Regions from separate parts of the Mesorhizobium sp. M0816 genome, predicted to be linked through region 1. Evidence: predicted binding sites of a transcription regulator. Region 1 holds the regulator's gene; each other region holds the start of a gene.
The links. The regulator PhoB, encoded in region 1, activates phosphate uptake and scavenging genes when phosphate is short. The targets are predictions, from matches to a motif close to TGTCATNNANCTGTCAT.
Positions count from the first base shown of each region.

Region 1 (7,463 bases):
CGCCGCCGGCAGTGCCGTCATTAGCGGCGACCACGGCATCGACCTTGTTGTCGTTGGCGGTCAGGAACTGTTCCATGTTCTTCTGAGCGTTGGCCGGCAGCCAGCCGTCGGTATAGGCCTCGCCGACATTCTTGATCTTGCCGCCGTCGATGGCCTCCTTCAGCACCTCCATCGAACCGGCAAACAGGAAATCGGCATTCGGATCGGAACCCGAACCCTTGATGAAGACGTAGTTGCCTTCCGGCTTCACCTTGAAGACTTCGCGGGCCTGCATGCGGCCGACTTCCTTGTTGTCGAAGGTCAGATAGAACACGTCCTTGTTCTCGATCAGCCGGTCATAGCCGACGACCGGGATGCCTTCGTCCAGTGCCTTCTGCACGGCCGGCCCGATGGCCGAGGCGTCCTGCGCCAGGATGATCAGTGCGTTGGCGCCCTGCGAGATCAGGCTCTCGACGTCGGTGAGCTGCTTGCCGGGGTTGGACTGTGCGTCGGCGGAAATATACTTGTCGCCTGCGGCCTCGATGGCCGCCTTCATTGCGGCCTCGTCTGTCTTCCAGCGCTCTTCCTGGAAGTTCGACCAGGAAACGCCGATGACCTTGTCTTTAGCCTGCGCCACCGACGCCAGCGCCAGCGTCATGGCGACACCCGCCAGAATGGCGGTCGTGAATTTCTTCATCATATCCTCCCTGCGCCGCGTACGGCGTGACCAATTGGCTCAAAGACCAGCTTAGAAGCTCTAATTTTTTCGAGCCTCGAAAAAATACTGGCCCGATCTCCGGCTGCTGTCAACATCGATTCTGATGGATTTTGATGACTCTGCGAGTTTTTTCGAGCGTCGGAATAAACGATGACAGCGCCACCTGCATCTGACACTATTTGCCTGCATTCGACACTATTTGTCGGACATTACCGACGGCTTCCGGTTCATGAGCGGCCGCGGCAACCGGGAGGAAAGCAAAACAATGTCGGTCGGAATCCGCCATGACGATTTGCGCCGGCGCAACCGGGCGATGGTGATCTCGGCGGTGCGCCGGGCCGGCCAGCCATCGCGTACTGAGATCGCAGCTACCACCGGCCTCAGTCATTCGACCATATCGGCGATCTCTTCCGACCTGATACGGGAAGGCATCCTCGCCGAGAGCAAGGCAAGTGAGCCCGTTTCGTTGAAACGCGGTCGTCCGCAGGTCGGCCTCGCCCTCAACCCGGAAGCGGCGGCGGTGCTGACCGTGGTGTTGTCGCTGAATTTCCTGTCGGCCGCCATTATCGACTATACGGGACAGGTGGTCGCCGAGGAACAGCGCCGGCTGGACACGCTGACCATGCCGCGCGACGAGCTGATCCGTGAATGCATGGCCATCGTCCGGCGCCGGCTGCAGGATCCAGACCTTGACGTCCGCAGTGTCGCCCGCATCGCCCTGGCGATTCAGGGCATTACCGACTCCCCTGCACGCGCCATGCTGTGGTCGCCGATCACGCCGCAGACCGACATCGCCTTTGCCGACATGCTGGAGGACGAATTCGGCATCCCGGCAACGGTGGAGAACGACTGCAACATGATGGCGGTGGCTTTGCGCTGGCGCAATCCGGATCGCTATCGCGACGACTTCATCGCCATCCTGCTTTCGCATGGCATCGGCATGGGGCTGGTGCTGAAGGGCGAACTGTTCACCGGGACGCATTCCTCGGGCGGCGAATTTGGCCACATGATCCATCGTCCGGGCGGCGCGCTCTGCCGTTGCGGGCGGCGCGGCTGCATCGAGGCCTATGCCGGCAACTACGCCATCTGGCGCAACGCCAGGCAGATGAGCGAAGACAGCGAGCCGGTCGCCGACGTCAGCGACGCCGACATGCGAGCACTGGCGGCCCGGGCGCGCGAGAAAGATGGGCCGGAACGCGAGGCCTACCGCAAGGCCGGCGAAGCGCTGGGTTTCGGTCTCGGCTCGCTGTTCGCGCTGATCGATCCGGCACCGGTCGCGATGGTCGGCGCCAGTGCCGCCGCCTTCGATCTGATCGAGCCGGCCATGCGGAAGGCAATCGCCCAGACCGCCGGCGGCCAGCATTCAGGCTCGATCTCCTTCGATACAGAGCCGAACGAATTGCCACTGATCCGCGAAGGCTGCGCGATGCGGGCGTTAAGCTTCGTCGACCAGGAGATTTTCGCGCCGGGCGCGCAAATGAGGCCCAGCGTCAGAAAGAACGTAGCCTGACCAGGCGGGTCAATCTTCCCTGATCGCATAGCCGGCACCGCGGATGGTGCGGATGACATCCGGCATCCGGCCGTTGTTGACGGCTTTGCGCAGCCGCCCGACATGCACGTCGACGGTGCGTTCGTCGATGTAGATTGTCTCGCCCCAGACATTATCGAGTAACTGGCTGCGCGAGAAGACACGGCCCGGATGCCGCATCATGAACTCGAGCAGCCGGAATTCGGTCGGCCCGAGCCTGATTTCGCTCTTCTTGCGATAGACCCTGTGCGATTCGCGATCGAGCACGATGTCGCCTACCTTCAGCACGCTGGACAGCACTTCCGGCTTGGCGCGCCGCAGCAGCGCCTTGACCCTGGCCATGAATTCCGGTGTCGAAAACGGTTTGACCAGATAGTCGTCGGCGCCGGTCGAAAGACCGCGCACCCGGTCGCTCTCCTCGCCGCGCGCGGTCAGCATGATGATCGGCAGCCGCTCGGTTTCGGGGCGCACCCGCAACCGACGACAGAGCTCGATGCCGGAAACCGCTGGTATCATCCAGTCGAGCACCAAAAGGTCGGGCACATTCTCCTGCAAACGGATCTCGGCTTCGTCGCCGCGTGTCACCACCTCGACCTGGTAGCCTTCGGATTCGAGATTGTAGCGGAGCAGCACACCCAACGGCTCCTCGTCCTCCACCACCATTATGCGTGGTGCGATCATCGGCTGGGCACCCCCATCATGTCACCGGTGCGGACATTGTCGTTTCGTCCTGCTTCGGACGATTGACCGGCAATTGCTCGCCGGTCAGCACATAATACGCATTTTCGGCGATGTTGGTGACATGGTCGCCGATCCGCTCCAGATTCTTGGCGCAGAACAGCAGGTGCGTGCAAGCGGTGATGTTGCGCGGATCTTCCATCATGTAGGTCAAGAGCTCGCGGAACACGGACGTGTATTTGACGTCGATGCGCTCGTCGGCGGCACGCAGCTTGGCCAACGCGGCCGCATCGCCTGCAGCATATTCCTCGATGACACCCTGCACCTGGATGAGAACCAGCTGCGCCATCGCGTCGATGGAATGCGACAGGTCCCGCGGCGTGGCGCTGAGGCCGACCGCACTCACGCGCTTGGCGATATTCTTGGCAAGATCGCCGATGCGTTCGAGGTCGCCCGCCATGCGGATCGCTCCGACCACATGGCGAAGATCGTGGGCCATCGGCTGGCGTTTGGCGATCAGGGTTATGGCGCGGTCGTCCAGTTCGCGTTGACGCGCATCCATGATGGCGTCGTCGGAAACGACGCGTTGCGCCAGCACGTTGTCGGAATTCAACAGGGCCTTGGTCGCCCCGCCGACCATCGAACCGGCGAGGTCGGCCATGTCGCGGATCAGCTTGCTGATCTGCTCGAGATCCTCGTCGAAAGAAGCGACTGTGTGTTCGCCCATGGTCCTGTCCTCATATGCATGATCGGAACGGCTCAGCCGAAGCGGCCAGTGATGTAGTCCTGCGTGCGCTTCTCGCGGGGCGACGTGAAGATCTTCTCGGTCCGGTCGAACTCGACCAGTTCACCCAGATACATGAAGGCGGTCTGGCGCGACACGCGCGCCGCCTGCTGCATGTTGTGGGTGACGATGACGATCGTGTAGTCGGCTTGCAATTCGTCGATCAGTTCCTCGATCTTGGCAGTCGACAGCGGGTCGAGGGCCGAAGCCGGTTCGTCGAGCAGAATGACTTCCGGCTTCACGGCCACGGTGCGGGCGATACAGAGCCGCTGCTGCTGGCCGCCAGATAGGCTCAAGCCGCTGGCGTTGAGCTTGTCCTTGACCTCGCTCCACAGCGCGGCGCGCTTCAACGCCTGTTCGACGCGGCCGTCCATCTCGGACTTGCCGAGGTTCTCGTAGAGCCTGACGCCGAAGGCGATGTTCTCGTAGATCGACATCGGGAACGGCGTCGGCTTCTGGAACACCATGCCGATCTTGGTCCTGAGGAGGTTGAGATCCTGCGACCGGTCGAGAATGTTCTTGCCGTCGAGCAGCACCTGGCCCTCGGCCATCTGTTTTGGGTAGAGCTCATAGATGCGGTTGAACACACGCAGCAGCGTCGATTTCCCGCAGCCCGAAGGGCCGATGAAGGCCGTGACACTGCGCTCAGGCAGCGACAGGCTGATGTCCTTCAGCGCCTTGCTCTGGCCGTAGTAGAAGTTGAGATTCTTGACCTCGATCTTCGTCTTCTCGGCGACCGTTTCGGCCATCGTCATGTCTGGGGACAACATCTGTGTCATCTGTCCTCTCTGCGTCCGGTAAGGCTGCGGGCGAGGATGCTCAAGCCCAGAACCGTCAGGGTGATTATGAGTGCGCCGGTCCACGCCAGTTGCTGCCATTCCTCGTAAGGGCTGAGAGCGAACTGGAAGATGGTCACCGGCAGGCTGGCCATCGGCGCGTTGATATTGCTGCTCCAGAACTGGTTGTTGAGCGCGGTGAAGAGCAGCGGCGCCGTCTCGCCGGAAATGCGTGCTATCGCCAGCAATATGCCGGTGACGATGCCGGACAATGCGGCGCGGTAGGCGACCGAACGGATCACCACCCAGCGTGGCGCGCCGATCGCGGCACCGGCTTCACGCAACGCGTTCGGCACCAGGTTGAGCATGTCTTCAGTGGTGCGCACGACCACCGGAATGACCAGGATGGCAAGCGCAACGGCGCCGGCAATGGCCGAGAAATGTCCCATTGGCCGCACCATCAGCTCATAGACAAACAAGCCGATGATGATCGACGGCGCCGACAACAGGATGTCGTTGATGAAGCGGACGACGGTGGTGATGCGCGAAAAGCGTCCATACTCGGCCATGTAGGTTCCCGCCAGCACGCCGATCGGCGTGCCGACGACAACGGCGATGATCGTCATCAGCAGGCTGCCCGCGATGGCATTGAGCAGGCCGCCGGCCTCGCCCGGTGGTGGCGTCATCTCGGTGAAGACCGCGAGCGAAAGCCCGGCTGTGCCCTTATAGACCAGTGCGCCGAGAATGAGCGCCAGCCAGGCAAGCCCGATGCCGGCGGCGACGACGCAAAGCGCCATCATCACCGAATTCCTGGCTTTGCGGCGGCTGTGGAGCGATGAGGATGTCGACATCGGTCAGGCTCCCGTACGGGCATCGATCCGCATCAGCATATAGCGGGCGGCGGCAAGGATCAGGAAGGTGATGGCGAAGAGGATCAGGCCGAGCGCCACCAGCGAGGAGGTGTAGAGGTCGCCGTCGGCCTCGGTGAATTCATTGGCGATGGTCGCCGAGATCGTCGTGCCCGGTGCGAACAGGGAGGCACTGATGCGATGCGCGTTGCCGATGACGAAGGTCACTGCCATGGTTTCGCCGAGTGCCCGGCCGAGGCCAAGCATGACGCCGCCCATGATGCCGATGCGGGTATAGGGAATGACCACGCGCCGGGTCACTTCCCAGGTCGTGCAACCGATGCCGTAGGCCGATTCCTTCAGCACCGCCGGCACCGTATCGAAGACGTCTTTGGTGATCGAGGTGATGAAGGGCAGCACCATGATGGCAAGGATCAGCGCCGAGGTCAGAAGGCCGATGCCGTAAGGAGGGCCAGCGAAAAGGCTGGATAGTCCCGGCACGCCGTGGAAGACGTTGATGATGAAGGGCTGTATCGCCGTCTGCAGGAACGGCGCGAACACGAACAGGCCCCAGATGCCGTAGATGATCGAAGGAATGCCGGCCAACAGCTCGACCGCTATGCCGATCGGGCGCCTGAGCGGGCGCGGGCAGAGCTCGGTGAGAAAGACTGCAATGCCGATGCCGATCGGAACCGCGATCAGTATGGCGATGGCCGCCGTGACCAGGGTGCCGTAGATCGGCGCCAGTGCGCCAAATTTTTCAGTGACCGGATTCCAGCTTTCAGTCGTCAGGAAGGAGAAACCGAAGGACGACAGCGCCTGCCACGAGCCGGCAAACAGCGAGATCGCGACACCGCCGAGGATGACCAGCACAAGAATTGCGGAAGCGCGGGTGAGTCCGCGGAATATGGCATCTGTGAGCGCGAAGCGCCGCACCGTAGCTTCCCTGGCCCGGGCTGCTGCAGATGATGGCATGGCATCGGAAGCGATGGTCATTGGGTCCTCGCGATTAAAGGCAACAGGGAGGGCGCCATCGACGCCCTCCCTGGAGGAGATTACATAGCCGAGTAGAGCGGCTTGCCGTCGTCGCCGACGACTTCCTTGGCCCACATGGCCTTGACGCTCTCAACCACCTTGTCGGGCATCGGAACGTAGTCTAGCTCGCCGGCCATCTCGTCGCCCTTGTCGTATGCCCAGGCGAAGAATTTGAGCGCTTCGCCGGTGGTCGCGGCATCATCCGGCTTCTTGTAGAGCAGGATCCACGTTGCCGCCGTCATTGGCCAGGACTCGGCGCCCGGCTCGTTGGCGAGGATGACGCCATAGCCCGGCTGCGAGCTCCAGTCGGCATTGGCCGCTGCCGCCGAGAACGCCGCCGCGGCGGGCTCGACCTTCTTGCCGTCCTTGTTGATCATATCGGTGTGGGTGAGCTTGTTCTGCTTGGCGTAGGCATATTCGACATAACCGATCGCGCCGCCGGTCTGGGAGACGTTGTTGGCAACGCCCTCATTGCCCTTGGCGCCGATGCCGACCGGCCATTCCACGGCCTTGTCGACGCCGACCTTTTCTTTCCAGTCCGCGCTGACGTCGCCGAGGTAATAGGTGAAGTTGAACGTCGTGCCCGAACCATCGGAACGGTGAACGACCGCGATCGCCTGCGAAGGCAGCTTGACGTCGGGATTAAGCTTCTTGATCGCTTCGTCATCCCAGCTCGTGATCTTGCCGAGGAAGATGTCGGCCAGCGTCGGGCCGTCGAGAACCAACTCGCCCGGCTTGATGCCTTCGAGATTGACGACGGGAACGATGCCGCCCATCACCATCGGGAACTGAGCCAGTCCGGTCGCTTCAAGCTCGTCGCCCTTGAGCGGCGCATCCGAAGCGCCGAAGGTAACGGTCTTGGCTTTGATCTGCTTGATGCCGCCGCCGGAACCGATCGACTGGTAGTTAAGGCCAACGCCGGTGTCTTTCTTGTAGGTGTCGGCCCACTTCGCATAGATCGGGTAGGGGAAGGTGGCGCCGGCGCCGGAGATGTCCGCGGCGAGCGCGGCGGACAGGGTGAGGGTGGTCGTCGCCGCAGCCATTGCAATCGCAACGGCCGCCGAGCGGATGAAATGTCTCATGTGGCCTGCTCCTGTTCGGAATATGGTCTCTCGGC
Region 1 is NZ_JAMYOT010000008.1:39,251-46,713, forward strand. It holds gene xylF (D-xylose ABC transporter substrate-binding protein) at 1-676, opposite strand, end outside; gene NKI17_RS14115 (ROK family protein) at 963-2,207, shown strand; gene phoB (phosphate regulon transcriptional regulator PhoB) at 2,217-2,906, opposite strand; gene phoU (phosphate signaling complex protein PhoU) at 2,923-3,630, opposite strand; gene pstB (phosphate ABC transporter ATP-binding protein PstB) at 3,663-4,466, opposite strand; gene pstA (phosphate ABC transporter permease PstA) at 4,463-5,314, opposite strand; gene pstC (phosphate ABC transporter permease subunit PstC) at 5,318-6,307, opposite strand; gene pstS (phosphate ABC transporter substrate-binding protein PstS) at 6,367-7,428, opposite strand.

Region 2 (7,463 bases), 260 kb from region 1:
TCGGTATCGCTGATCGAGCGACGATGAATGACGGCGAAGGGAATGGCAGTTTTGCCGTTGGTTTCGATCCGCCACTCTACTTTGGGTCCAGCCGAATTGAGGCCGGAAAAGCTTTCCCAGACCGTGGTCATATCGCCAGGTGGAAAGCCGTAGAACAGCGATTCCCGCGCATCGTCGTAGGAAACCAGCACCGGGTAACCGCGGTAGCCCGAACAGGCGAGATCGGCCCAGTCCCCGTCGCCTTCTTCCGCTTGGGCATAGGTGACGCAGTCCTTCTCCCAATCGAGATCGGTATAGACGCTGGATATGTCGCCGGCCCGGGCCGCCTGGCAGAAACCGGCGAGGACAAGCGGGATCAAGAGAGCGCGCATGGCGGAACAACTCAGTTTCGGGGGCGCAGCGTACCGTCAAATTTAGCAGCAGCCTAGAGGAAGTCAGGCTGCGCACAGTGGTCTGGCAAAACGGAACACTATTTCTTCAAACTTGCCTCTATCAGAAAATCGGCGTTGCGGGCCACCGACTGCGCCGGTCCGCCGGCACCGAACAGCTGGCCGCTAATATAGGCGCCCTCGATCAGCAGCAGCAGCCCGTCGCCCAGCGTCTCGGCGTCGCCGGCGCCCATCGCCGCCGCCATGGCGCGCAAGCGGCGGCGCAGTTCCTGCTTGTTGGCCTCGCTCACGACGCGGGCCGGATGGCCATGTTCGGGATATTCGACCGCGGCATTGGTCATGCCGCAGCCACGATAATCGGGCCTTTGCGTACGCTTGCCGACACGCGTCAGGAAGGCGACGATCTGCGCGCGCGGATCGCCGGGATGGGCATTCACCGCCTCGTCGAAGCGCTCCCAGAATTCGAGGTCATAGTGCCGGAGATAGGATGCGGCCAGCTCGTCCTTGGACGGAAAGCTGCGGTAGAGGCTGGGCTTGGTGACGCCGGCACGCCGCACGATCTCGTCGACGCCGATCGCCCTGATGCCTTGCCGGTAGAACAGATCGCGCGCCACCTGGAGAATCCGTTCGGCGGCGCGAGGCGGGGGTGCGTCATTCGCCTTGATCGTTGGTTCAATGCTTTTCATGCCTGGTCTGCCGATTAGCTGGTTGACAATGTTACCGGTCGGTACGTATGTTTCGCATTCCTGCAACGTACCGGTCAGTAACATGATAGCTCAATCCCGCCCGTTTGGCCAGCGCTACGCTTTCGTCGTGGTCGCCGTCATCTTCCTTTGCCTGCTGATCGCAGCGGGCCTGCGTTCGGCGCCGGCAGTCATGATGCTGCCGCTGGAGAACAGTTTCGGCTGGCGGCGCGACGTGGTGTCGCTGGCGGCGGCCACCGGCATCTTCCTCTATGGCCTGACCGGGCCGTTTGCCGCGGCGCTGATGGAGCGGATCGGGCTGCGCCGCACCTTGCTTGCCGCGCTGCTGTTGATGTCGGGATCGACCGCGCTCAGCCTGTTGATGACCAAACCGTGGCATCTGCTCCTCACCTGGGGCGTGTTTTCCGGCGTCAGCTCGGGCGCCGTCGCCACCGTGCTCGGCGCGACCATCGTCAACCGCTGGTTCAAGACCAATCGCGGCTTGGTGATGGGACTGATGTCGGCGTCCAGTGCCACCGGGCTGCTGGTCTTCCTGCCGCTGATCGCCGCGCTGGCTCAGTCGGGTGGCTGGAAGCCGGTTGTCATCGCGGTCTCGGTTGCCACCGCCTGCCTGCTGCCGCTGGTCTGGCTGCTGGTGCCGGAGCGGCCGGCCTCCATCGGCATGGTACGCTATGGCGCCGAGCTCGACGACGTGCCGCCGTCACCACCTGCCGCGCAAGGCAATTTCCTCGCGCATACGATGAGCACGCTGCGCCGCGCCGCCGGCACGCGCGTCTTTTGGTATCTGTTCGCCACCTTCTTCGTTTGCGGCTTCACCACCAACGGGTTGGTCGGCACGCACCTGATCGCCTTTTGCGGCGATATGGGCATTGGCGAAGTGCAGGCTGCAGGCCTGCTCTCGATGATGGGCATCTTCGATCTTATCGGCACAACGCTGTCGGGCTGGCTCACCGACCGTTTCGACCCGCGCAAGCTGCTCGGCGTCTATTACGGTATTCGCGGCCTGTCGCTGATCTATTTGCCCTATTCCGGCTTCTCGGCGACCAGCCTGATCATCTTCGCCGTGTTTTACGGACTGGACTGGATCGCCACGGTGCCGCCGACGCTCAGGCTTTCCAACGAGGCGTTCGGCGACCGCAGCGGGCCGATCGTCTTCGGCTGGATCGTCGCCGGCCATCAGGTGGGTGCGGCAACCGCCGCTGCCTTCGGTGGCACCATGCGTGAGCTTCAGGGCAACTATGAGCTTGCCTTCCTGATCGCCGGCATGACGGCAATAGCCGCCGCCTGCATCTCGCTGCTGATCAACACCAGCCGCCCGGCGTTTGATCCGGAACCGCAGCCGGCGTAGGGCGCGATCGGCCGTGCTAATCTCCCCCCTTGAGGGGGAGATGGCCGCGAAGCGGCCAGAGGGGGTCGGTCCGACTGGGCTCGGCCCCTTATCGCCGATGCAAGAGGTCGGTGCTCCATGCGAGACGACCCCCTTCTGTCGCCTTCGGCGACATCTCCCCCTCAAGGAGGGAGATTCGCCAGCCTGTTCACTGTTATCAAACCTTCATCGTTTCGAAATGTGCCTGAAACATTGAAGCTGGAGCTTGGCGGCGACGTTCAATGCCATCCAGGAGACAGCCATGAACAAGATTTCGATGACGCGGCGCGCGTTCGTCACGTCGGCCAGCGCCGTTGGCCTGGTCGGCGCCTCGGGCCTCGCCCTTCCCTATTACTCGCGCGCCAATCAGCGCCCGGCTTTCACCCATGGCATCCAGTCCGGCGACGTCGACGCCACCAGCGGCATGGTCTGGACACGCACCGACCGGCCGTCGCGCGTCATGTTCGAGGTGTCGCCGACCGAAAGCTTCACCAATGCCGTCCGCCTGGCGCCGCTCGATAGCTCGCCGGCCAGCGATTATACGGTGAAGCGGCTGCTTACCGATCTCGCCTCCGACCAGGACATCTTCTACCGCATGGTCGCGGCCGATCTTGCCGACATCAACGCCGTTTCCGAGCCGGTCGTCGGCCGCTTCCGCACGGCACCTGCCTCGAAACGCGACATTCGCTTTGCCTGGTCGGGCGACACCGCCGGCCAAGGCTGGGGCATCGACGAGACCGGCATGAAGACCTACGCCACCATTGCCAAGCACACGCCCGACTTCTTCCTGCATTCGGGCGATACGATCTATGCCGATGGTGCGATGAAGGACGAGGTCGACCTGCCCAACGGCGGCAAGTGGAAAAACAAAGTGCTGATCGATGAGAAGCGCAAGGTTGCCGAGACGCTGGACGAATACCGGGCGCAGTGGAAATACAACATGATGGACAGGCATGTGCTGGCGCTCAGCGCCATCTGTCCGACCTTCTATCAGTGGGATGACCACGAGGTGCTGAACAACTGGTCGGACTCGAAGGACCTGAGCGCCGACGATCGCTACACTGAAAAATCCATCCATGTGCTGGCGGCACGTGCGGCGCGCGCCTTCCACGAAATGACGACGATCCGTTACGAGCCGTCGGAGCCCGGCCGCGTCTACCGCAAGATCGCCTATGGTCCGCTGCTCGACGTGTTCTTCCTCGACATGCGTTCCTACCGCGGCCCCAACGGTCCGGATATGCAGGAGACGATGACGCCGCAATCGCGCATCCTCGGTGAACAGCAGATCAAGTGGCTGAAGCGTGAACTGGCGAATTCCAACGCAACCTGGAAAATCATCGCCGCCGACATGCCGCTCGGCCTCGTCGTCTGGAACGACGGCACCAAGAAGGTAGGGGCCGAGGCGGTCAGCAATGGCGACAATGGCCCGGCCAAAGGGCGTGAGCTGGAAATTGCCGACCTTCTTCGCTATATAAAGAATGCGGGTATCAGCAATACTGTCTGGCTCACCGCAGACGTGCATTACACAGCCGCGCATTACTACAATCCGGACAAGGCGCAGTTCCAGGACTTCAATCCGTTTTGGGAATTCGTTTCGGGTCCGATCCATTCCGGCACGTTCGGGCCTAATGGTTTCGATATGACATTCGGCCCGGAGCTGAAGTTCATAAAGGCACCAACTGCCGAACAGGGTCAAAACCTGGCGCCTTCGGCCGGCCTGCAGTTCTTCGGGCTCGTCGAAATCGATGGCGCCACCGAGCAGTTGACGGTGCGGCTGATGGATCGCGACGACAGCGAACTCTACAAGGTCACGCTCGATCCGGTGCGGTCGGCGTGAGCGACGGCGCCACTACCCTCGGGCCAGCCCGAGGGTAGGACGTATATCAATCGGGATAGCAGACGACGGGAATGTTGGGCCAGACGGCGCTGTCGCATCCGGCATTTTGCTGCCGCTGCTTGAAGGCGGCGCTGACCGGCCCGGTCACCACCGGATCGACGCCATCGGGAGCATCGGCAAAAAGCTGCTCCGCCGACGGCTTGTCGGACGGCAAAGCAGACCGCGTCTCCTTGAACGACGCCGCCGACTGCGCCGCGCCGGCCGCGAGGAGGACGGCGAGCGCGGTACATGCCAAAATCGGCCGGAGTTTGATGCCTATCTCGATCATGAAATTCGAACTGTCCGGACCATGAAAGGTTCCGCCTTGGTTAATAATTCCACTTCACACCAAGACATTTAAGATTTGGTGACTTTATTTGGTGGCTCGCCTCCTCTTTCGCAATTGCGAAAAACCCTGTATGAGCCGCCCAACCGAAAGAGGCAGCGCCTTTTGGCCTGCTGCCTGCAACGCTCCCGAGACCGAAACATGAAAATCCGCAATATCGCGATCATCGCGCACGTCGACCATGGAAAAACCACCCTCGTCGACCAGCTTCTGAAACAGTCCGGCTCGTTCCGCGACAACCAGCGCGTCGCCGAGCGCGCCATGGATTCGAACGACCTCGAAAAGGAACGCGGCATCACCATCCTGGCCAAGGCGACCTCGGTCGACTGGAAGGACACCCGAATCAACATCGTCGACACGCCCGGCCACGCCGACTTCGGCGGCGAGGTCGAGCGCATTCTGTCGATGGTGGATTCGGCCATCGTGCTGGTCGACGCCGCAGAGGGGCCGATGCCGCAGACCAAATTCGTGGTCGGCAAGGCACTCAAGGTTGGACTGAAGCCGATCGTCGTCATCAACAAGATCGACCGGCCAGATGCCCGCCACGTCGAAGTGGTCAACGAGGTGTTCGATCTTTTTGCAGCACTTGACGCTACCGACGAGCAGCTCGACTTCCCTATCCTTTATGGTTCAGGCCGCGACGGCTGGGTTTCGGAAAACCCCGAAGGTCCGAAGGACCAGGCTCTGGCGCCGCTGTTCGACCTCGTCATCAAGCACGTGCCGGCGCCGACCGTTCATCCCGGCCCGTTCCGCATGATCGGTACCATCCTGGAAGCCAATCCGTTCCTCGGCCGCATCATCACCGGCCGTATCGAATCCGGCACGCTGAAATCCAACCAGGCGGTCAAGGTGCTGCACCATGACGGCACCCAGGTCGAAACCGGCCGAATCTCGAAGATCCTCGCTTTCCGAGGGCTCGAGCGCCAGCCCATCGACGAGGCGCAGGCGGGCGACATCGTCGCTATTGCCGGCCTGTCGAAGGGCACCGTCGCCGACACGTTCTGCGACCCGTCGGTGACCGAACCGCTGCATGCGCAGCCGATCGATCCGCCGACCGTGACGATGTCGTTCCTGGTCAATGATTCCCCGCTGGCCGGCACCGAAGGCGACAAGGTGACCAGCCGCGTCATCCGCGACCGCCTGCTGCGCGAGGCTGAAGGCAATGTCGCGCTGAAGATCGAGGAATCGCCGGACAAGGATTCGTTCTTCGTCTCCGGCCGCGGCGAATTGCAGTTGGCCGTGCTGATCGAGACGATGCGCCGCGAAGGTTTTGAGATCGCCGTGTCGCGGCCGCGCGTCGTCATGCAGAAGGGCGACAGCGGCGAATTACTGGAGCCGGTCGAGGAAGTCGTCATCGACGTCGACGAGGAGCATGCCGGCGTCGTCGTGCAGAAGATGTCGGAGCGCAAGGCCGAGATGGTCGAGCTTCGCCCTTCGGGCGGCAATCGCCAGCGCATCGTCTTCCACGCACCGACGCGCGGCCTGATCGGCTACCAGTCGGAACTGTTGACCGACACGCGCGGCACCGCTGTGATGAACCGGCTGTTCCATGCCTATGAACCTTACAAGGGTGAGCTGCCGGGCCGTACCAACGGCGTGCTGATCTCCAATGAACAGGGTGAATCGGTGGCGTACGCCATGTGGAACCTGGAAGACCGCGGCCCGATGGTCATCGACCCCGGCGTCAAGGTCTATCAGGGCATGATCATCGGCATCCATTCCAGGGACAACGACCTCGAAGTCAACGTGCTCAAGGGCAAGAAGCTGACCAACATCCGCGCCGCCGGCAAGGACGAGGCGGTGAAGCTGACACCGCCGATCCGCATGACGCTGGAACGCGCGCTGGCCTGGATCCAGGACGACGAGCTGGTCGAAGTGACGCCGAAGACCATCCGCCTGCGCAAGCTCTATCTCGATCCGAACGAGCGCAAGCGTTTTGAGAAGTCGGCGAAAGTGGTCGGCGCGGCGTAAAAGGCAATACCGCGCAATGAGCGGTAAACTCGTCACGGCTGTCATATACGACAATCGACCCGAGGCCGAAGTTTGCGTGTCGATGCTCGACGCGTATGGAATTTATGCTCTCGCGAATTATCTTCTCGACACGGGCAGGCTTGGCTTGATCCATGTGCAAGTCGCCGACAGCGATCTCGATGCGGCCAAGGGTTTGATTGGCTCGGCCTCCAAAGAGGGCGACTGACCCTTGGCCGTAACTGTCTCTGATTACGGATTCCCTTGCCGTCGCCTCATCCACCTGCAGCCGAAATGATTTCGTCCCGGTCTGGTTCGCCAGACAGGTGGATCCGGATCGCCGTTCCCGCCCGCGCCGGCCGGCGCAAGGCTTTGGCCCCGTCCGGACCAATGACCAGCAATCGTTTCTCTTCCCAAACCTGAAGCCGCGATCGCGAGACACCGAGTTCGCTGGCCAGCAACCGATCGAGCCGCAGCGTTGTCGGCATTTCGAGCCAGAGCTGAAGTTCGAGAGCGCTGGTATTTCCCGGCCTGTCCCCGAGCACCTGCTTATGAACGATGGCTTCAGGAAACTCCTCGACGCGCCCGATCCTGCTTCGCAATGCGGCAACATCGAAAGCATGGCGCCGCGCCAGGACCGGATCATTGCTTTCGAGCGCCTGCAATATTGCCGGTTCGATATCGCGGCGGCTGCAGCGCTCCAGAATGCCGAAATTCCAGGAATTGTCGCAGTCGATGCAGCGGTAGATCAACCAGGCGTCAATGCGCTTGCCGTTGGCATTGACCCGGAATTTGCCGCTGCAGCGATAGGCTT
Region 2 is NZ_JAMYOT010000008.1:295,572-303,034, reverse strand. It holds gene NKI17_RS15455 (hypothetical protein) at 1-371, opposite strand, end outside; gene NKI17_RS15450 (TetR/AcrR family transcriptional regulator) at 470-1,075, opposite strand; gene NKI17_RS15445 (MFS transporter) at 1,158-2,441, shown strand; gene NKI17_RS15440 (alkaline phosphatase D family protein) at 2,722-4,296, shown strand; gene NKI17_RS15435 (hypothetical protein) at 4,343-4,624, opposite strand; gene typA (translational GTPase TypA) at 4,823-6,652, shown strand; gene NKI17_RS15425 (hypothetical protein) at 6,669-6,878, shown strand; gene NKI17_RS15420 (DUF1062 domain-containing protein) at 6,925-7,463, opposite strand, start outside.
Region 2: the regulator PhoB is predicted to act here: its motif matches at 2,633-2,649, upstream of NKI17_RS15440 (alkaline phosphatase D family protein).

Region 3 (7,463 bases), on a different contig from region 1:
CTCGAAGCAAGGCTTGTCCTTGGCCGGCAGGCTGGTGAAGAAGTTGGCGAGCTTGGCGCTTATACCGCCGCCGAGCGCGGTGCGCACGACCAGCGGGCCGTTCGGGATCAAGCCGGAGCGCCAGACTTCGACGAAATCGTTGGGGTCCACGGCGCCCTTGGCGACTTCCTTGTGGAAGGTGCCGGAGGTGTAGCCGTTCTTGAAGTCGCCGATGCCCGAGGAATCGTCAACCGCAACATCGACCTTGCCGTCGCGAACCGCGAGAAGGTTGTTCTCGTGGCCGCCATTGAACGGGGTCGAGGCGAAGAAGGTTTCGTTCGAAGCGCCGGTGTCCTTCGGGATCTGGGTCAGCGGGATCAGGTAGCCGGAGGTCGAATCCGGGTCGGCATAGCCGAGTTTCTTGCCCTTGGCCGACTTGATGTCGGTGATGCCGGACGACTTCAGCGCAAGGCCGATCGAATAATAGCCGGTCGCGCCGTCGGTCTGCTGGGTGGTGAGGATCGGGGTCACGGCGTTCGGATCCTTGAGGTAGACGCTGGCATAGCCCGACGCGCCAAGCTCTGCGAAATCGAGCGTGCCGCCGAGCAGGCCCTGGATAACGCCGTCATAGTCGGCGGCCGGGAACAGCGAGACCTTCTCGAAGCCGAATTCGGACTTCATGTGATCGGCGAGGCACTGAAAGTTGCGCAGCCGGTCCGCTTCGTTTTCACCGCCAAGGATGCCGATGCGGAATTCCTTGATATCCTGGGCGTGAGCGGCGCTTGCCGCGATAGCGAGCAATGAAACGGCGCCAAAAACCATCTTCCTGAACATTATCTCTCTCCTGTTGGTCCCGGCCTCGCGCCGGTAGCGTACGAATTTTTTGACAGGTGCCTTTGACGCGGGCGGGCGATCAGGCCGTTCTCAATATCCCGGGAATGCGGGCTCGAGCGGTCCGGCGGATGCAGCGATTTTCTGTTTGATGGCGACACTGGTGGAGGTGATGGCCTCGGAGATTTCGCCGCCATTGCTGTCGGCGCCGTAGACCATGCGCACGGCCTCGCGGTTGAGGGCTTCGGGCGGGCCGTCGAAGACGACCTTGCCGGCGGCCATGCCGATGATGCGGTTGCAGTAGGTGCGGGCCGTATCCAGCGTATGCAGATTTGTGATGACGGTGATGCCCTCGCGCAAATTGATGTCCTGCAGCGAATCCATCACCACCTTGGCGTTGAGCGGATCGAGCGAGGCAATCGGCTCATCCGCCAGCAACACCTTCGGCTGCTGCATCATGGCGCGCGCAATCGCAACGCGCTGCTGCTGGCCGCCGGAAAGCGTGCCGGCCGGCTGCAGGGCGGTGCGGGCGATGTCGAGGCGCTCGAGGGCTGCAACCGCCTCGGCGCATTCGCCGCGGGAGAACATGCCGAACAGGTTGGACAGGGTCGAGCGGTGGTTGAGCCGGCCGAGCAGCACATTGGTCAGCACGTCGAGGCGCGGCACGAGATTGAACTGCTGGAAGATCATGGCGCAGTCGCGCTGCCATCGCCGGAGCGGCGAGCCGCGCAACCCGGAGACCTCGACGCCGTTGAACAGGATGGATCCCTGGCTGGGATCGATGAGGCGGTTAATTATGCGCAGCAGCGTCGATTTGCCGGCGCCGGAGCGGCCAATGATGCCGACCATCTGGCCTTGCGGAATCGCGATGTGAACATTGCTGACGGCGGTGTTCTTGCCGAACCGGCGGGTGACGCCGCGGATTTCGAGCGTAGCTGACATGGTGCAGGCTCCAGTCCAATCGCAATTGAAGGTCTGTTTACCCTGGCTAGCGCAGCCGCATGAACCTGCGGTGTCGGAACGATGTCAGTTTTGTTACTGCCCACAGCCTGGAGCGGGGCGGGATCAACTCGGCGCGAGAAGCTCGAATGGTGAATGGTGATAAGAACGGCTTCCCTGAGCCTCGAAACCTGTCCGCTGCCCCCATTCACATTCACCATTCACCATTTCACGACCCTCAGCCGCCATATTTCTCCAGAAACGCCTCCGCCGACAATTCCCGAAAATCGTCGAGCGCGGCGCGCAGCCTTGCATGGTCCCAGTCCCACCAGGCGAGCGCCTGGTAGCGCTCCGCGGTGCGGCGGTCGAAGCGTTCGCGGATCGGCTTGGCCGGTACGCCGGCGACGATGGTGTAGGGCGCGACGTCCTTCGACACCACCGCGCCGGCACCGACCGCCGCGCCATCGCCGACGGTGACGCCCGGCAGGATGGTCGAGCCGTGGCCGAGCCAGGTGTCGTAGCCGATGGTGACGCGTTTGGCGCGGCGCTTGGCGAAGAATTCGCTCTCGTGCTCGGCGTCGTCCCAATAATCCGAGGCGCGATAGGTGAAATGGTGCAGCGTCGGCCGCCAGGTCGGATGGTTGGTAGCGTTGATGCGCACGCTTGCGGCGATGTTGGCGAATTTGCCGATCGTTGCGCACCAGACGCCGCAGTCCTGCATCATATAGGAATAGTCGCCGAGCGTGCTTTCGGAAACCCGGCAGCGCTCGGCGATCTCGGTCCAGCGGCCAAGCGTCGAGTTCTCGACTTCCGCCGTCTCGTGGATCAGCGGCGCCTCCGACAGTTTCCTGGTCATGCGGCGATTTTCCCGGCGGCGAAGGCGGTCACGTCGATGACGCGGTCGGCGACCGCCTCACGCACGTCGTGATCGTGGAAGATGCCGAGCAAAGCGACGCCCGCTGCCTTCTTGGCGGCGATCAGGGAAATCACCACATCGCGGTTCCTGGCATCGAGCGAAGCGGTCGGCTCGTCGAGCAGCAGGATCGGGTGCTCGGTGATGAAGCCGCGCGCGATGTTGACGCGCTGCTGTTCACCGCCGGAGAACGTCGCCGGCGGCAGCGCCCAGAGCTTCTCCGGCAGGTTGAGCTGCGCCAGCAAGGCGCGTGCCTTGCCGTGCGCGACCTCGCGCTCCTCGCCGCGCTCGACCAGCGGTTCGGCCACGACGTCGAGCGCAGAGACACGCGGCACGGTGCGCAGGAACTGGCTGACATAGCCGATGGTAAGCCGGCGCACGGCAAGCACGGTGCGCGGGCTGGCCGAGGCGAGATCGATGAGCCCGCCCTCGTGCTGGACGATGATCTGGCCTTCATCGGTGGCATAATTTCCGTAGAGCATTTTCAGGATCGAGCTCTTGCCGGCGCCGGACGGGCCGCCGAGCACGGCGCATTCGCCGGCCCTGATCGCGAACGAGACACCGGCGACCACCGGCAGTTTGATGCCGTCGCGCAGATGCATGGTGAAGCTCTTCGCGACATCGGAGACAACGAGCGGGGTTGCCATCAGAGGGTTCTCCAATCGTCATTCGTCTGCGGGCCAACACCCCCCTCTGGCCTGCCGGCCATCTCCCCCTCAGGGGGGGAGATTGGCTGTCGCATTCGGTTTCGCCATTCTCCTGTGTCGCAGAACGGGCGGGACATAAAAGCTGCTGATCTCCCCCCTTGAGGGGGAGATGGCCGGAAGGCCAGAGGGGGGTACGCCGGAGCAATCATCGTCACACCTGCAGAATCGAGGAGACAAGCAACTGGGTATAAGGCGCGCGCGGATCGTCGAGGACGCGGTCGGTGAGGCCGCTTTCGACGACGCGGCCGTCCTTCATCACCATCATGCGCTGCGACAACAGCCGCGCCACGGCGAGATCGTGGGTGACGACGATGGCGGCCAGGCCGAGATCGGTGACCAGGCCGCGCAACAGATCGAGCAGGCGCGCCTGCACCGAGACGTCGAGGCCGCCGGTTGGCTCGTCCATGAACACCAGCCTTGGCCCGGTGACGAGGTTGCGGGCGATCTGCAGGCGCTGGCGCATGCCTCCGGAAAAGGCGCGCGGCTCGTCGTCGATGCGGTCTTCGTCGATCTCGACACGAGACAACCAGTCGACCGCCGTTGCGCGGATCCTGCCATAGTGACGGTCGCCGACCGCCATCAGCCGCTCGCCGACATTGGCGCCGGCCGACACCGTCATGCGCAGCCCGTCGGCCGGGTTCTGATGGACAAAACCCCAATCGGTGCGCATCAGGAAGCGGCGCTCGGCCTCGCTCATGCGGTAGAGTTCGCGAAACTGGCCGTCGCGCATCCGATAGCTGGCGGTGCCGGAGCTGGGCAGCAGTCGAGTTGACAGGCAGTTGAGCAAAGTCGTCTTGCCGGAACCGGATTCGCCGACCACCGCCAGCACTTCGCCCGGCCAGAGGTCAAAAGTGACGTTCTCGCAACCGACGCGCGAGCCGTAGAATTTGGACAGCGCCGAGACGCGCAGCAGCGGTTCGTCTGTCATTGCGCCGTCTCCATTTTTCCTGGGGCAAGATGGGTCTCGGGCGCGAGATGGCCGCGGTGGCCTTCCGCGCGCCGCTTCTCGCAATGATCGGTATCGGAGCAGACGAACATGTGGCCGCCATGATCGTCGAGGATGACCTCGTCGAGATAGACGTTCTCGGCCGCGCACAGAGCGCAGGGCTGGTCGAAGGTCTGCACCTCGAACGGATGGTCCTCGAAATCGAGGCTGACCACATCGGTGAAGGGCGGCAGCGCGTAGATGCGCTTTTCGCGGCCGGCGCCGAACAATTGCAAAGCCGGCGAACGGTGCATCTTCGGATTGTCGAATTTCGGCGTCGGCGAGGGATCCATCACATAGCGGCCCTCAACCTTGACCGGGTAGGCGTAGGTGGTGGCGATGCGGCCGTGCCTGGCGATGTCCTCGTAGAGCTTCACATGCATAAGGCCGTATTCCTCCAGCGCATGCATTTTGCGCGTCTCCGTTTCCCGCGGCTCGAGGAAGCGCAGCGGCTCGGGGATCGGCACCTGGTAGACCAGCACCTGACCGGCACTCAGCGGATATTCAGGGATGCGGTGGCGGGTCTGGATGATGGTCGCCTTGGCCGTCTCGGTGGTGACCGCGACATTGGCGACCTTCTTGAAGAAGGCGCGGATCGAGACGGCATTGGTGGTGTCGTCGGCGCCCTGGTCAATGACCTTGAGCACATCGTCCGGGCCAATGATCGAAGCGGTGACCTGGACGCCGCCGGTGCCCCAACCATAGGGCATCGGCATTTCGCGCGAGGCGAACGGCACCTGATAGCCAGGAATGGCGATGCCCTTGAGGATCGCCCGACGGATCATCCGCTTGGTCTGTTCGTCAAGATAGGCGAAGTTGTAGGTGGCGATGTCGGTCATGGCGATCGCTTCCGCTCTGTGCTACCGAATTGAGTTCCAAGACACGGAAAAGGGGCTGGGCTCCGATGACCCCGACCGGATGGATGCGCCTCGGGATCCTGTTGCTGGTGTTCGTCGGGGTGGTTGCCTTTGTGCTTCGAAGAATAGTTCTTCCTGAGCCGAGGGAAGGCGCGCAAGGCGAGACCATTGGCGGCAGTAGCGGTTACGGCGGATCCGGAGGCCATTCCCCAGACGGGGGAGGTCACGGTGGTGGAGCTAACTGAAGTCATTCCGCTGCCTGCCTCTTCTCTTCGTCCTTGCCGGCATTTTCGCGGGCGTCGTGCTCGGTGCGTATGCGGCGCACGAGGTCGAGCTCGGCCTGGAAGTCGACATAATGCGGCAGCTTCAGATGCTCGACGAAGCCGGTCGCCTGGACATTGTCGGAATGCGAGATGACGAACTCCTCGTCCTGGGCGGCGGCGATGACATCCTCACCCAACTCCGGGGCGCGCAGCGCGCGGTCGCATAGTGCCATGGCCATCGCCTTGCGCTCGCTCTGGCCGAAGACGAGGCCGTAGCCGCGGGTGAATTGCGGCGGCGCCTTGGCCGAGCCCTTGAACTGGTTGACCATCTGGCATTCGGTGACGCGGATGCTGCCGAGCGGCACGGCAAAGGGCAGTTCCGGCACGTCCAGTTCCAGTTCGACCTCGCCGATGCGAACCTCGCCGACGAAGGGATGGTTGCGCGCGTAGCCGCGCTGGGTGGAATAGCCGAGCGCCAGCAGAAACCCCTCGTCGCCGCGCGACAGCGCCTGCAGGCGGATGTCACGCGCCATCGGGAATTCGAGCGGCTCACGGGTGATGTCGCCGGGGACATGATCGCCGGGCATGTCGCCGTCGGGCTCGATCAGGCCTTCGCGGGCGAGGATGGCCGAGACGCGCGGCATCGCCTCCGCTTCGCCTGCACGCTGTTCCGGCTCGGCGACATCGCCGCCGGCAGCAAGTTCGGGATCGAGCAGCCGGTGGGTGTAGTCGAAAGTCGGGCCGAGCAACTGGCCGCCGGGCAGATCCTTGTAGGTCGCCGACACCCGCCGCTCGACCAGCATCGTGCCGGTGTCGATCGCCCTGGTGTAGCCGAAACGCGGCAGCGTGGTGCGATAGGCGCGAACCAGGAAGATCGCCTCGATCATGTCGCCGCGCGCCTGGACGATCGCCAATGCCGCCAGTTCCCTGTCGTAGAGCGAACCTTCGCTCATCACCCGGTCGACGCCGAGCGCCAGCTGCTCGACGATCTGGTCTAGACGAAGTGCGGGCACCGAACGGTCGCCGCGCCGGCGGTCGGCGAGCAGTTTGTGAGCATTGCGAATGGCCGTCTCGCCACCCTTTACCGCAACATACATGCTACGCCTCCATCATCTTGATGCGCGTCGTGCGCGGCAGGCAGGCAATTGCGTCGAACGTGGCGAGGATGATATCGACGCCACGCGGAAAACGCTGGTTGTTCTGCTTCCATTGCTCGACGAAATGGCGCGGCATTTGCGCCGGCGCGATCGTCGCCGTCTTCTCGATGCCCGGGCCTTCGAGCAGCAGCGCAGCGCCGGAGACGAGATCGCCGACCTCGAGGATCAGCGTCGTGGAGCGATCGGGATAATCCTGGGTGCCTTGCGAAAACCCGTCGAACGCCATCATCTCGGCCGGCGTGGCGATCAGCGCGAAATGCGCGTCGGCCGGGGTGTTGGCCAGCGGCGCGCCGGTATGGAAGCCAAGCCAGGATTTCACCGCCGCCGACCCCTGCAAAGCCGGGTCGAGCCAGAGCGGCGTGTCGTTGTCGCACAGCGTCAGCGCAACGGCGCCGGCGGTGGCCGATAGCGGCACCGGGGGATGGGCGAGGGCCGGCAGCGGCTGCACGCTGCCTGGCCGCGCCATCGCGTCCATCACGGCACGGAATACGGTCTGGGCATTGAATACCGGATCGGCGAAGCCGCCTTCAATGGATTGAGTGGCGATATCCATCAGTCTTCTCCGCGCACCATGGTGAAGAAATCGACCTTGGTCGCCGCCGTCTCGGCGCGGCGCTGTTCACGCGCCTTGGCCAGTGCCGCCTGCAATGGCGCAACGATCCTGATCTCGACCTCATTGCGGTGGGCCGGGTCCTGCCACAGCGCATCGGCGATTGCCGCCAGCCTTGCCTTCTGCTTGTCGCGGCCGAGCGCGTAGCAGTGGCCGACATGGCCGGACGCAAGCCGCACCGTGGCACGGGTGACCGTCGCCTCGCCGACATTGAAAGGGGCA
Region 3 is NZ_JAMYOT010000015.1:107,999-115,461, reverse strand. It holds gene phnD (phosphonate ABC transporter substrate-binding protein) at 1-813, opposite strand, end outside; gene phnC (phosphonate ABC transporter ATP-binding protein) at 904-1,752, opposite strand; gene NKI17_RS22915 (DapH/DapD/GlmU-related protein) at 1,988-2,605, opposite strand; gene phnL (phosphonate C-P lyase system protein PhnL) at 2,602-3,309, opposite strand; gene phnK (phosphonate C-P lyase system protein PhnK) at 3,521-4,297, opposite strand; gene NKI17_RS22900 (alpha-D-ribose 1-methylphosphonate 5-phosphate C-P-lyase PhnJ) at 4,294-5,193, opposite strand; gene NKI17_RS22895 (carbon-phosphorus lyase complex subunit) at 5,459-6,571, opposite strand; gene phnH (phosphonate C-P lyase system protein PhnH) at 6,573-7,184, opposite strand; gene phnG (phosphonate C-P lyase system protein PhnG) at 7,184-7,463, opposite strand, start outside.
Region 3: the regulator PhoB is predicted to act here: its motif matches at 1,834-1,850, upstream of phnC (phosphonate ABC transporter ATP-binding protein).

Region 4 (7,463 bases), on a different contig from region 1:
CGCCGAGAAAAACCAGTCAGTCGCGGTGACCGAGCTTACCGAGGCAGACCTGATGGAGGGCGACGTCACTGTCGCGGTCGAGGCGACGACGGTGAACTACAAGGACGGTCTTGCAATTACCGGCAAGGCGCCGGTGATCCGCCGCTGGCCGCTGGTGCCGGGCATCGATTTCGCCGGCACCGTCATCTCGTCTTCCAATCCTGGCTGGCGCAAGGGTGACAAGGTCATATTGAACGGCTGGGGCGTCGGCGAGACGCATTTCGGCGCCTATGCCGGACGCGCCCGCGTCAAGGGCGACTGGCTGGTGCCGCTGCCGGACGGCATGAGCCCGCATGATGCGATGGCGGTCGGCACCGCCGGCTACACCGCCATGCTTTGCGTCATCGCGCTGGAGCGCCACGGCATCGTGCCCGATCGCGGCCCGGTGGTGGTGACCGGCGCTGCCGGTGGCGTCGGCTCGGTCGCGGTCTCGATCCTGTCCAGCCTCGGCTATCACGTCATCGCCTCGACCGGCCGCGCTGCCGAAAGCCCCTATCTGATCGACCTCGGCGCCGCGGAAGTGATTTCACGCGACGAGCTCACCCAGCCGGCAAAACCGCTCGCCAAGGAACGCTGGGCCGGCGGCGTCGATGCGGTCGGCAGTCACACGCTGGCCAACGTTCTGTCGATGACCTCCTATGGCGGCGCCGTCGCCGCTTGCGGCCTCGCCGGCGGCATGGACCTGCCGGCAAGCGTCGCCCCCTTCATCCTGCGCGGCGTCTCGCTGCTCGGCATCGATTCGGTGATGGCGCCGAAGGCGGTCCGCCTCGAGGCCTGGCGCCGCATCGGCGCCGATCTCGACCACGCAAAGCTTGCCAGCCTGTCGACGAGCATCGGCTTCGACGGCATCATCGGCGCCGCGCATGACATCGTCGAGGGCAAGATCCGCGGCCGCGTGGTGGTGGATATGTGAGCCCCCAAGGGATAAAAAAGAGCGCGACCGCTAAAATTCGAGCGATCAACCACAACCTTCGATAAGCTCTGTCTGGCAGGAGTTCTGTATGATTGCGGAACCCGGCATCAGAGAGGCGGAACCAGCCGAACGGGCCGACGGGACGGCCCCCGCGGCGCCAGGACGGCAGCTTGTCGCCGCGCCACCGCTGGCGCCGGAACTGCCGGCCTCCAACCGCGAAGGCCTGCCCTTCCTGACGCTCGTCGCCATCGTCGTGCTGGCAGGCTTTTCGCATCTGACCGGGGCGCCGATCTTCATCACCATCGGCCTTTTGGCGACAGCCATCGCCGGGCTCGCCATGCATCTGCGCAACAGGCGCACCGAGCGCCGCGCGGTGGCCCTGCTCGATGCCACGACCGCCCGCAGCCGCGCCGAAATCGAGACGCTGGCCGACCGCATGTGGGAGATGCAGGAGAGCGAGGAGCGCTTTCGCGGGCTGATCGATGCACTCGGCGATCTCGTCGTCCATCGTGACCGCGACGGCCACATTGTCTACGCCAACAAGGTTTTCGCCGACCTTGTCGAAACCGACCAGCGCGACCTTGCCGGCAAGACCCTGGCCGAACTAGGCATCGATGTCGGCATCGTCCCCGACGCCGCGTTTTCCGACCATGAATGCCTGAGTTCCACCGACGTCGCCATTCGCACGCCGGACGGCCCACGCTGGTTCTCTTGGATCGAGCTGTCGGTGCGCGACAAGGACAGCGGCGCCGTTTCGCATCGCGCCATCGCCCGCGACATCACCGCTCGCAAGCGCGCCGAATCCTCGCTGATCACCGCCCGCGAGCGGGCCGAATATGCGAGCCAGGCCAAATCGCGCTTTCTCGCCACCGTCAGCCACGAGATCCGCACGCCGATGAACGGCATCATGGGCATGGCCCGGCTTCTCGCCGACACCAGCCTTTCGCCCGAGCAGCGGACCTATGTCGGCGCCATCTCGACCTCGGCCAGCGCGCTGCTGGCGCTGATCGAGGACCTGCTCGACTACTCCAAGATCGAGGCCGGCCGCTTCGATCCCGAACCGCAGCCGATGTCGGTGCGCGAGATCGCCGACAATGTCGTCGAGCTTTTGGCGGCGCGGGCTTTTGCCAAGGATATCGGCCTCGGCTGTCATGTCGAACCCGACGTGCCGCAGCTGATCACCGCCGACCCCGGCAGGGTCAGGCAGGTGCTGCTCAATCTCATCGGCAACGCCGTCAAGTTCACCGACAGCGGCGGCGTCCTGGCAAGCATCGCCCGCGTCCGAACCGAAACCACCGACCGCATCCGCTTCACCATCGCCGACACCGGCCCCGGTCTGCGTGAGGAGGACATGGAGCGCATCTTCGAGGACTTCGAACAGGCCGACGGCACCTCGACCCGCGCGCATGGCGGCGCCGGCCTCGGCCTTGCCATTTCCAAGCGCCTGGTGACCGCCATGGGCGGCGCTATCTCGGTGTCGAGCCGGCTTGGCCAGGGGTCCGAATTCGTCTTCGATATTCCCGCTATTTCCGCCGTCGAGGCGCCGCAGATCCACCAGGACGCGCTGTCGGGCCGGCATGCGGTGATCGTGTCGAAGAACCTGGTCGAGGCCGAAGCCCTCGCCCGCACCATTCGCGCCAATGGCGGCACGGTCGATCTGGCCACCGCCGCCGCCCAGGCCACCCCTTTCGCCGAGAGCTGCGACGTGCTGCTGATCGATGCTGCCATGGAGCAAAGCGACGGCAGGCTGCTCAGGCGCCTGCGCCAGAGCGGATTTGCCGATTGCGAGGCAGTGACGCTGATCGCACCGACCGACCGTGGCATGCTTGGCGAGTTCCGTGCCAATGGTTACGCCACCTTCCTTGCGAGGCCGGTGCGCGGCGAGACATTGCTGCGCGTGCTTTTGACCAGCCACGCACCGGTCATCGCCGAGCCGCAACTGCAAAAGCGCGGCGCGCAGGCGGGGCACGCCATTGGCGCCCGCCAGCAGGGCCTGTCGGTGCTGATCGCCGAGGACAACGACATCAACGCCATGCTGGCCCGCGCCACGCTGCTGAAGGCCGGGCATCGCGTGAAAGTGGTCGGCAACGGCAAGGCCGCCGTCGAGGCGGTCATCAGCACCGGCCACAAGCACCGTTACGACGTGGTGCTGATGGACTTGCATATGCCTGTCATGGACGGCCTGGACGCCATCGCCGCCATCCGCCGCCATGAGGAGGAGACCGCGGTGCCGCCGGTGCCGATCATGGTGCTGTCGGCCGACAGCCAGGAAAAGACCCGCCACGCCGTGCTCGCTCACGGTGCCAGCGGCTTCGTCACCAAGCCGCTCGACCCCGATGCCCTGGTTCATGCGGTCGAAGGGCAAGCGGCCGCCTGAGGCACAACATAGACGGTTGATAGATTACCCAGCCGACGAAGTATTGCCCGCAGAGCCGTATCACGGTACTGTCACAATCCTGTTGCACCTACACCGTATCCCCGTGCCAAGAGGGATGGCTCGAAGGAGAATCACTCGTGCATACAGTCATGCCGGAATGTGATGCTCGGCCGAACGCCAGCGGGCCTTTGCTCGTCGGCCGGAACGCCGATGCCGTCATAAAAGGCGCATCGCTCGGCCGCATCGGCAATCTCGAAGTGCGGCTCGCCCGCAACGAGGCCGAGATCGCTGCCGCGCAGGAAGTGCGCTACCGGGTGTTCTACGACGAGCTTGGTGCCAGGAAGGACCTGTTCCAGATGCAGGACCGCCGCGATGCCGATCGCTTCGATCCCCTCTGCGATCATCTGCTGGTCTTCGATACTTCGCTTTCCGGCCCCGAGCATCGCCGCATCGTCGGCACCTACCGCCTGCTGCGGCAGGAGATTGCCGCGGCCGCCGGCGGCTTCTATTCCGAAGGTGAATTCGAGCTGACCAAGCTGATCGCGCGGCATCCCGGCCAGCGCTTCCTCGAGCTCGGCCGCTCCTGCGTTCTGCCGGAATACCGCTCGAAGCGCACCATCGAGGCGCTGTGGCAAGGCATCTGGGCCTACATCAACCATTACGGCATCGGCGTGATGACCGGCTGCGCGTCGTTCCACGGCACCGTGCCGGCGGCACATGCGGAGGCGCTGACCTATCTTGCCCACCACTGCCGGACGAATTCATCCTGGGACGTGCGCGCCGTCGCCGGGCGCTATTGTTCCATGGATCTGATGCCGATCGAGGCCGTCAATACCAAGGCGGCGATCGCCGCGATGCCGCCGCTGGTCAAGGGCTATCTGCGCGTCGGCGCGCGCATTGGCGACGGTTGCGTCATCGACCGTGAATTCTCGACGGTCGACGTGTTCGTGGTGATGCCGGTCAAGGAGATCGGCGCCCGCTACGTCAATTATTATGGCGGAGAAGCGCAGCGGTTTGCGGCCTGAGTAGTGAATAGTGAGTGAATAGTGAGTGAATAGTGAATAGTGAATAGAACCTAGCACTGACTGCTGGAGCAGCAATTGGCTACTCACTACTCACTACTCACTACTCACCATTCACTACTAACCATTCACTATTCACCATTCACTATTCACCATTCACCATTCACGCATCTTTCTCAGCCTGCTCGTTGACCGGCCCCGGCTCCACCGGCGCTTCGCTTGCGACATGCTTGGGGCCGCCCTTGGCGACGCCGACCATGGCCGGCCGCAGAACACGCTCGCCGATCGAATAGCCGGGCTGCACGACCTGCACGACCGTGTTGGCCGGTACGTCGGGATTGGGCACCTCGAACATCGCCTGGTGAAAATTCGGATCGAATTTCTCGCCCTCGGGCTCGAGCTTCTTCACGCCGTGGCGTTCCAGCGCCGACAGCATGGCGCGCTCGGTGATCTCGACGCCGTCGATCAGCGCCTTGAAGCCGGCATCGCCCGAAGCCTTGGCCTCCTCCGGGATGGCATCCAGCGCACGGCGCAGATTGTCTGACACCGAAAGCATGTCGCGGGCAAAATTGGCAACCGCATAGGCGCGCGCATCGTGGACGTCGCGGGCGGTGCGGCGACGCAAGTTCTCCATGTCGGCCGCGACGCGCAGCGCGCGATCCTTCAGCTCTTCGTTTTCCTTCAGAAGCCGCACAAGCGCTTCATAGTCGCCGTCGACGCCGCCTTCCCTTGGCTCCGCGGCAGCCTCGGTCTTCTCGGCTTCATCGGGCGCGCGTTCGTCTTTTGCCTGGTCGCTCATCGCCGTTTCCCGTCATTTTCGAATGGTGTGGATTTGCGCCCGATATCGAGGTTTAGCGGCCAAAAATCAAGGGGCAAGCGCTACTGCAGCCGCTGCCGCGGCTTGATGGCGGACGGCGCAGACCTTTCGATTTTAATTCAAACTTTACCGTACCCGACGGCTTTGCTTGCCAGCATACTACAATGCGGGAACCATTCCTCCCTTGGAAGAGTTTCGAAGCCGACACAGGATTTTGGATGATGCCCCGCAGGAATGGCGAAAAACGCGACGGGCTCGCCGCCGATATCCGGCGCCAGCTCGGCACCGAGGCGACCAAGCGCTTTCTGCGCACCTTGCCGGCCTTCCGCACGGAGTCCGATATTCCCGACCGTCTGAAGGAATTGCTCGACCGCCTGGACGGCGTCGAAGCCAAGGTGGTCGCAGGCGGGCGCCGTCGGTAGACACCATCGCAAGCAACGCGACCTGCGATTGCGGCCGCAATTCCTCGCCATCGCGCGACATTTACCCGCAGTAACTTTGCGTGATCTCCGCCTTGCGGCAGCGCGCCGCTCCGCCTATGTTTCATGATGAACATGATTTCCCCCGAAGCTGTGGCAAACAGCAAGCGCGCCTGGTTGAAAATCCTGTCGCGCTATAAAAAGCCCGACAGGCGTCGCAGCGCCGTCGAACTCGCCATCACCCTCATTCCTTTCGCCACGCTGTGGGCATTGTCCTCGGCCGCTTATGCTTATGGCCATTGGTGGGGTCTGGTCCTCATCCTTCCGGCCGCCGGCTTTCTGGTGCGGATCTTCATGATCCAGCACGATTGCGGCCACGGCTCCTTTTTTGCCAATCGCTATGCCGACGACTGGATCGGCCGCGTCCTTGGCGTGCTGACGCTGACGCCCTACGATTGCTGGCGCCGCGCCCACGCAACCCATCACGCCAGCGCCGGCAATCTCGACGAGCGCGGCACCGGCGACATCAAGACACTGACCGTCGCCGAATACCGGCAACTGTCGTGGCGGGGCCGGCTCGCCTATCGCCTCTATCGCCATCCGCTGGTGATGTTCGGCCTTGGCCCGATCTGGATTTTCATTTTCGAGCAGAGACTGCCCTTGGGCATGATGCGGGGCGGCCTCACCCCTTGGGTGTCGTCGATGTCCACCAACCTAGCCATCACGGTCATAGCCGCTCTGCTCATCTGGTTCGTTGGCCCCGGCGCGTTTCTGGTCGTGCATTTGCCGATCGTCATCCTCGCCGGATCGGCCGGCATCTGGCTGTTCTATGTCCAGCATCAGTTCGAAGAGACGGAGTGGACAAAGGACTCCGAGTGGGAATTCCAGCACGCTGCCCTGCACGGTTCGTCCTATTACGACCTGCCGCCGGTGCTGAACTGGATCACCGGCAATATCGGCGTCCACCACGTGCACCACCTCTCGGCCAAGGTGCCATGCTACCGGCTTCCGGAAGTGCTGAGGGACTATCCGGAGCTGCGTGAGATCGGCCGCGTCACACTCCTCGACAGCTTGCGCTGCGTCAAGCTGGCGCTGTGGGACGAGAGCCGCAGCAAGCTGGTATCGTTCCGCGAAGCGCGGATGGCCGTGTAGACGCACCGCCGCATCTAAAGCGCGTCGCGCTCGACCGGCCTCATGCGACGCGCTTTAGGTTCTTGTTTATGCATGCCGTTATCGCAAAACCGCTGAACACTTTTGCGCGACATGCGTTAGGGGTGCGGCGGGGCTCCACATTCCGAGCTTAAGCCGCCTGGCGCTGGTCGCGCATCAGGACATCGCCCTGGCGGATCTCGGTGCCCAGCACTTTCAGGCATTCGCGCATGAACGCGGCAAGGCCCGGCCAGCCCTTGGCCGACACCAGATTGCCGTCGACATGGGCGCCGGTCGGCGCAACATCGATATAGATGCCGCCGGCCAGCGTGACTTCCGGCTCGCAATATTGCAGCGCCGCGACTTCGCGGCCGCGCACCACGCCGTCGACCGCGATCAGGATCTGCACGCCGTGGCAGATGGTGAAGACCGGTTTTCCCGTCTCATGGAAATGCCGCACCAGCGCCTGCACGCGCTTGTCGATGCGGATATATTCCGGCCCGCGCCCGCCCGCCGCGTAGACGGCATCGTAGTCGGCCGGATTGACCTCGGAAAACGTCTTGTTGAGGATGTAGTCGTGGCCGAGCTTTTCCGTATAGGTCTGGTGGCCCTCGAAGTCGTGCAGCGAGGTCTTCAGGATATCGCCGGCCTTCTTGTCGGGGCAAACGACATGGACGGTGTGGCCCACCGCATGCATGGCCTGTTCAAAGACGAAAATCTCGTACTC
Region 4 is NZ_JAMYOT010000015.1:47,884-55,346, forward strand. It holds gene acuI (acrylyl-CoA reductase (NADPH)) at 1-952, shown strand, start outside; gene NKI17_RS22625 (PAS domain-containing hybrid sensor histidine kinase/response regulator) at 1,041-3,329, shown strand; gene olsB (l-ornithine N(alpha)-acyltransferase) at 3,479-4,354, shown strand; gene grpE (nucleotide exchange factor GrpE) at 4,515-5,150, opposite strand; gene NKI17_RS22640 (hypothetical protein) at 5,387-5,590, shown strand; gene NKI17_RS22645 (fatty acid desaturase) at 5,717-6,739, shown strand; gene NKI17_RS22650 (DJ-1/PfpI family protein) at 6,888-7,463, opposite strand, start outside.
Region 4: the regulator PhoB is predicted to act here: its motif matches at 3,399-3,415, upstream of olsB (l-ornithine N(alpha)-acyltransferase).